One region of the Streptomyces sp. NPDC101110 genome, then DNA from elsewhere that is predicted to be linked to it. Evidence: riboswitches for the same ligand, from Rfam matches in the RefSeq annotation. Region 1 holds a riboswitch; the other holds the start of a gene.
What was found. Region 1 has a riboswitch for glycine ahead of gcvT (glycine cleavage system aminomethyltransferase GcvT). Riboswitches for the same ligand answer to the same signal wherever they lie in the genome.
Positions count from the first base shown of each region.

Region 2: it holds a riboswitch for glycine, as region 1 does, so the genes downstream of both, gcvP (aminomethyl-transferring glycine dehydrogenase) here and gcvT (glycine cleavage system aminomethyltransferase GcvT) in region 1, are expected to answer to the same signal.

Region 1 covers NZ_JBIVZM010000012.1:26,902-30,177, forward strand. Annotated here, with positions in the region: gene gcvH (glycine cleavage system protein GcvH) at 1-151, opposite strand, end outside; gene gcvT (glycine cleavage system aminomethyltransferase GcvT) at 255-1,376, opposite strand; glycine riboswitch at 1,569-1,668, opposite strand; gene ACIQU3_RS25970 (AAA family ATPase) at 1,891-2,562, shown strand; gene ACIQU3_RS25975 (enhanced serine sensitivity protein SseB) at 2,721-3,276, shown strand, end outside.
Region 2 covers NZ_JBIVZM010000011.1:9,814-13,089, reverse strand. Annotated here, with positions in the region: gene gcvP (aminomethyl-transferring glycine dehydrogenase) at 1-1,595, opposite strand, end outside; glycine riboswitch at 1,771-1,866, opposite strand; gene ACIQU3_RS24560 (PRC-barrel domain-containing protein) at 1,980-2,354, shown strand; gene ACIQU3_RS24555 (DNA polymerase IV) at 2,273-3,276, opposite strand, start outside.

The DNA.
Region 1 (3,276 bases):
CCGAGTCACCGACCTCGGGAAGCTGGACGAACACGACATCGCCGAGCGCGTTGGCCGCGTGCTCCGTGATGCCGACCGTCGACACGCCGTCCTCGGCGGCCGACAGCCACTCGTGCTCCTTGCTGTAGCGCAGCTCGTTGGGGTTGCTCATGGCCTGGATTCTCCTGTACGCGCGGGAGTGCTGTGGAAGGGGGGACTGCTGGTGAGCTGGGACGACGGGCACGGGGCCGCAGCCGCGGCCCTCCGGCCAGTGTCTACTTCTGGCGCTTGTAGAACGGCAGCGCCACGACCTCGTACGGCTCGTGACTGCCCCGGATGTCCACGCCCACGCCGGCCGTGCCGGGCGCGGCGTGCGTGGCGTCGACGTACGCCATCGCGATCGGCTCGCCGAGGGTGGGGGAGGGAGCGCCGGAGGTGACCTCGCCGATCACCTCGCCGCCGGCGACGACCGCGTACCCGGCGCGCGGGACCCGGCGGCCCTCGGCGACGAGTCCGACCAGGACGCGCGGCGGGTTCTGCTCGGCGCGGGCGGCGGCCTCGCGCAGGGCCTCGCGGCCCACGAAGTCGCCCTCCTTCTCGAACTTCACCACCCGGCCGAGCCCGGCGTCGAAGGGGGTGAGGGAGGTGGTCAGTTCGTGCCCGTACAGCGGCATGCCCGCCTCCAGGCGCAGCGTGTCGCGGCAGGACAGCCCGCACGGGACCAGGCCGACGCCCTCGCCGGCCTTGGTCAGGGCCTGCCACAGTTCGACGGCGTGCTCGGGCTTCACGAACAGCTCGAAGCCGTCCTCGCCGGTGTAGCCGGTCCGGGCGATCAGGGCCGGGACACCCGCGACCGTGCCGGGCAGCCCGGCGTAGTACTTCAGGCCGTCGAGGTCGGCGTCGGTGAGGGACGCCAGGATCCCGGGCGACTGCGGGCCCTGCACGGCGATCAGCGCGTAGGCGTCCCGGTCGTCGCGCACCTCGGCGTCGAAACCGGCGGCGCGCTCGGTCAGCGCGTCCAGGACCACCTGGGCGTTGGAGGCGTTGGCGACCACCATGTACTCGGTCTCGCCCAGCCGGTAGACGATCAGGTCGTCGAGGATGCCGCCGTCGGCCCGGCAGATCATGGTGTAGCGGGCCCGGCCCGGCTTCACACCGCCGATGTTGCCCACCAGGGCGAAGTCCAGCAGGGCTGCGGCCTGGGGGCCGGTGACGGTGATCTCGCCCATGTGGGAGAGGTCGAAGAGGCCGGCCTTCGTGCGCACGGCGAGGTGCTCGTCGCGCTCGGAGCCGTAGCGCAGGGGCATGTCCCAGCCGGCGAAGTCGGTCATCGTCGCGCCGAGCGAGCGATGCAGGGCATCGAGCGCGGTGTGACGGAGTTCTCCTGTACTGCTCACGGTCGGTCGTCTCCAAGGGGCGATGGGGCACCTCCCACGCGAGCGAAGCCGAGCGTGGGGGAGGGCGAGGACGTTCCTCCCCATCTGTCATCGGAACCTGAGAGGTTCGCCATGACCACTCGGGACACGGCTTGCACCTTGGGTGGGGCCACGCCTCGCGTGCGGAGGAGGTGGCCCGCTTTTCAGATGTGCCTCGCCCGCGCGGTAACGGGGCCTGAGAGATTCAAGGGAGGGACTTGCTCCTTCGGCGCCCCAGCTCTTGCGGTGCTGGGAACTCTCCCGCGCGGATTCAAACGGCCGGTATGCAGTTGGCGCGCACATCATTGCACGCATCCTTCCGGCGCGGCAGGGGGACCTTTCACAGGGAGTGCACGAGTCCCGCGCGCCGGGCACGGCGACCTGTAGCAGCCCTGTTGCAGGACGAGAACGTAAATGAGAGGCCTGCCGCATTACCTTCTCTTTACACTCGGCGGGGATGGGACTCCGTACCTGGCCCCAGGGGAGGACGATCACGGTGAACAGGACCACCGCGTACGCGACGACGGGCATCGCGCTGCCCGAGCAGCCGGCCGCCCGGGCCCGGGCGGCCGCCGCTCCGGCACCGGCACCGGCGCCGGTCGTCCGCGATCTGCGCGACCGCGCCGGCCGCGGTCCGCGCGCGCTGCTGTTCGGCCCCCGCGACCTCGTCGTGGTGACCGGCCTGCCGGGCAGCGGAAAGTCCACCCTGATGCGGCGCACCGTGCCGGGCCGGCGCGTCGACTCCCAGGACACCCGCGACCGCTGGGCCCGCCGCATGCCGCGAGCCGTGCCGTACGCGCTCTACCGCCCGTTCGTCCGCCTCGCCCACTACGCCGGACTGCGCCGCGCTCTGCGCACGGGCGAGGGCATCGTCGTGCACGACTGCGGTACGCAGGCCTGGGTCCGCCGCTGGCTCGCCCGCGAGGCCCGCCGCCGCGGCGGCACCCTGCACCTGCTCCTCCTCGACGTCACGCCCGAACAGGCCCTGGCCGGCCAGCGCGACCGCGGCCGCGGCGTCTCGCGCTACGCGTTCCTGCGCCACCGCGCGGCGAGCACCCGCCTGCTGCGCGCGGTGGAGCGCGGCGACCTCCCCGCCGGCTGCGGTTCTGCCGTCCTGGCCGACCGGGACGCGGTGGACGGCCTCCGCAGAATCGGCTTCATGGGCTGAACGGCACACGCGTCCGCAGTCCGGCATCACCCATGCCGCCCCGTTTCACGGGCCGGACCGCACACGCGTCCGCAGTCCGGCATCACCCATGCCGCCCCGAGTCCGGCAGCCGTTAGCCTTTTGACCCACAGCAGTGGTTCCAGGCAGGCGGTAGGCAGATGGACATCCCGGCGGACTTCTCCGCGGACTTCCCGGCGCACACGCAGACCCACCCGCACGGCGGTTGGCCCGGCAACGAGCTGGAGGAGGTGCTCTCGGCCTCCCTCGGCGCCGGACCGGCGGCCGGCGGGCGGATCGTCGAGGTGCTGGGCCGGAGCTTCGTCTGGATCCCGCTGCCCAACGGCGGCGGCCCGCAGAGCGGTCCCCTCGACCTGCCCGGCATCGAGATCGACGGCCAGGCGTTCGTACCGGTGTTCAGCTCCGAGGAGCAGTTCCGCCAGGTCGCCGGCTCGCACATGTCGTACACCATCGCCCCCGCGGTGGAGTTCGCCCGCGGTCTGCCCCCGCACGCGGGGATAGCCGTCAACCCGGGCGGTGTGGTCGGCATCCCGCTCCCGCCGCCCGCCGTGGCCGAGCTGTGCCGGGCCGGCCGGACCCCGCTGGACGGGCCCGCGAGCGGCGGCCGGGTCCGCCTCTTCGAGCCCGACTGGCAGGACGACCCGCTGGACTTCCTGGCCGCCGCCTCCGCGGAGTTCGAGGCGACCGGCGTCGTCG
Region 2 (3,276 bases), on a different contig from region 1:
CCGAATTCGGGCCAGGTGACGGGCTCCATCTCGGTGGTCGCGTTGAGCTTCATGGTGCAGGAGCCCAGCGGGATCATGCCCCGGTCGAGCGCGTAGTCGCGGTCGGCCAGCTTGCGCAGGTAGCGCAGCATGGCGGTCTCGGAGCGGTGCTGGTGGAAGACGGGGTGGGTCAGGTAGTCGTCGGTACGCAGCAGCGCGCCCGGAAGACCGTCCTCGGTGGCCGCGTCGAGCGCCTCGACGACTCCCTCGACGCCGAAGGCCGCCCACACGGCACGCAGCTGGGCGCGCGTGGTCGTCTCGTCGCAGGCGATGGAGACGTGGTCGGCGTCGACGAGGCGCAGGTTGACCCCGTTGTCCCGCCCGGCGGCCACGACCTCGGCGGCCCGGCCCTCGGCGCGCACGGTCAGGGTGTCGAAGTAGGAGCCGTGCACGATCTCGACACCGCCACCGGCGAGTCCGGCGGCGAGAACCGTGGCGTACCGGTGGGTGCGCCGCGCGATGCCCTTGAGACCCTCGGGGCCGTGGTAGACGGCGTACATGCCGGCCATGACGGCGAGGAGCACCTGCGCGGTGCAGATGTTGCTGGTGGCCTTCTCACGGCGGATGTGCTGTTCACGCGTCTGCAGGGCCAGTCGGTAGGCCTTGTTGCCGTCGGCGTCGACGGACACGCCGACGAGCCGCCCGGGCAGGCTGCGCGCCATCTTGTCCTGGACCGCCATGTAGCCCGCGTGCGGTCCGCCGAAGCCCATGGGGACGCCGAAACGCTGGGTGGTGCCGACGGCGATGTCCGCGCCGAGCTCCCCGGGCGACTTCAGCAGCGTCAGGGCGAGCAGGTCGGCGGCGACGGTGACGAGCGCCCCGAGCTCGTGCGCGCGGTCGATGACCGGCTTGATGTCCCGCACGGCGCCGGAGGCGCCGGGGTACTGGAGCAGCACGCCGTTGATCTCGCGCTCGGCGATCTCGTCGGGGATGCCCTCGCTCAGGTCGGCGACGACGACCTCTACCCCTGTCGGCTCGGCGCGGGTCTGGATCACGGCGATGGTCTGCGGCAGCGCGTCCGCGTCGACCAGGAACAGGCCCTTCTTGTTCTTGCCCAGGCGCCGCGACAGCGCCATGGCCTCGGCGGCCGCGGTGCCCTCGTCGAGCAGGGAGGCGCCCGAGGTCGGCAGTCCGGTCAGCTCGGCGACCACGGTCTGGAAGTTGAGCAGCGCCTCCAGCCTGCCCTGCGAGATCTCCGGCTGGTACGGCGTGTAGGCCGTGTACCAGGACGGGTTCTCCATGACGTTGCGCATGATGACCGGCGGTGTGAACGTGCCGTAGTAGCCGAGGCCGATCATGGAGCCGAGGACCTGGTTGCGGTCGGCGAGGGAGCGCAGCTCGGCGATCACTTCGGCTTCGCTGCGGGCGCCGGGCAGATCCAGCGCCTCGGCGCTCTTGATCACGGCCGGGACCGCGGCCGCGGTCAGCTCGTCCAGCGAGCCGTAGCCGACGTGCGCAAGCATCTTGGCGCAGGCCTCGTGGTCGGGGCCGATGTGGCGCTGCTCGAAGGGGACTGCCTCTTCGAGCTCGGAGAGCGGAATGCGGTGGGCGGTCATTACGGAGGCCTCCTGGTCGACACGACCTTCGAGGGGCACCACGGCACGGGTACCCGGACGGCCTCCCCCTCTGTCATCTCAACCTGAGAGCTTCACCGGATCGCCCGAAGGCCTCCGGTTTTCACCGTCGGTGAGAGCGGAAGCCGTCGACACCCGCCCTGCTTTCCAGAGTGACCTCGTCCGTGCGGTACGTGAGCCTGAGAGATTCCGGGGAGGATTTGCTCCTTCGGCGCCTCCGATGGTGTCTGGAGGACTCTCCCGCACGGGGTCAGCAGCCGATGCCAGCGTACCAGCGAGGTCAACGCACGAACCTTCGAGTGGCCGCATCCCCACTTGTACCGTTTTGTAGTGTCTACGTATGAGTTGCGACCATGTGGAGGGCCCGTGCGAACCGATATCGATCCGCGCAACCTGATCGGCCGCAAGGCGTTCGACCGCAACGGGACCAGGATCGGCACCATCGACGAGGTCTACCTCGACGACGCCACCGGCGAGCCGGAGTGGGCGGCCATACGGACGGGCCTGTTCAGCAGGGACGCCTTCGTCCCCCTCGAGCCCAGCGAACTGGTCGAGGGTGCCCTGCACGTGCCCTTCGAGCGAGCCCTGATCAAGGACGCTCCCGACTTCGGTGTGGGCCGCCATCTCTCGCCCGAGCAGGAATTGCAGCTCTACCACCACTACGGTCTCGACGTCGCCGCTCCGCCCCCGCTCCCGGACCACGACTTCGGCAAGCTCGCGGGCACCGACGAAACAGCCTGAGGCCCCGCCCCAGCGGCCTGCCCTCCCTCCCCACGTAACACCAGAGGCAGCGGATCCGCCGCTTCCAGATCCGGGTCGTCGACCCGGAAGGTCCGCACCCGCCCCGGCTCGGAGGCGGGCGTCTCGAACCGTACGGTGACCCGCCCCAGGCCGCTTCCCTGCACCCACCCGTGACCGAACTCGGCATGCCGCACGTCGTGCCCGGCGGGCCAGCGCCGCTCGGCGAGCGAGGGCTGCTCCTCGGCCGGCGCCGCGGGATGCTCCTCGACCGGGCTCTCCTCGACCCCCCGCCCTCCCGCGGCCTGGGCGAACAGATCTTCCTGCGTGTAGTCGGCGAGCCCGCTCACACCCACCCCGAGCAGCCGCACCCCGCCCGTCGTGTCGACGGAGTCCAGCAACCGGGCCGCCGCCTCTCGGACCACCCCGGGGTCGTCCGTGGGGCCGCGCAGCGTCTCGGAACGGGTGAGCGTCGAGAAGTCGTAGCGGCGCACCTTCAGGACGATCGTCCGACCGGAGAGCCCGGCGCCGCGCAGCCGCCGTACACACCGCTCGGCCAGCCGCTGCACCTCCAGCCCGACCCGCGTCCGGTCGTGGATGTCCACGTCGTAGGTGTCCTCTACCGACACCGACTTCGCCTCGCGCTCGGCCACCACGGGCCGGTCGTCCCGCGCCAGGGCCATCGCGTAGAGACCGTGCCCGTGTGCCTTGCCCAGCAGCCGGACCAGTTCGTCCTCGCCCGCCTCGACGATCTCCTCGACCGTGGTGATCCCGGCCCGCCGCAGATGGTCGCCCGTCGCCGGCCCCACCCCCGGCAGGATCCGCACCGGCATCGGCCCGAGCATCGCCCGCTCGGTCCCCGGCTCGATGACCACCAGCCCGTCGGGCTTGGCCTCCTCCGAGGCGATCTTGGCGAGCATCTTGG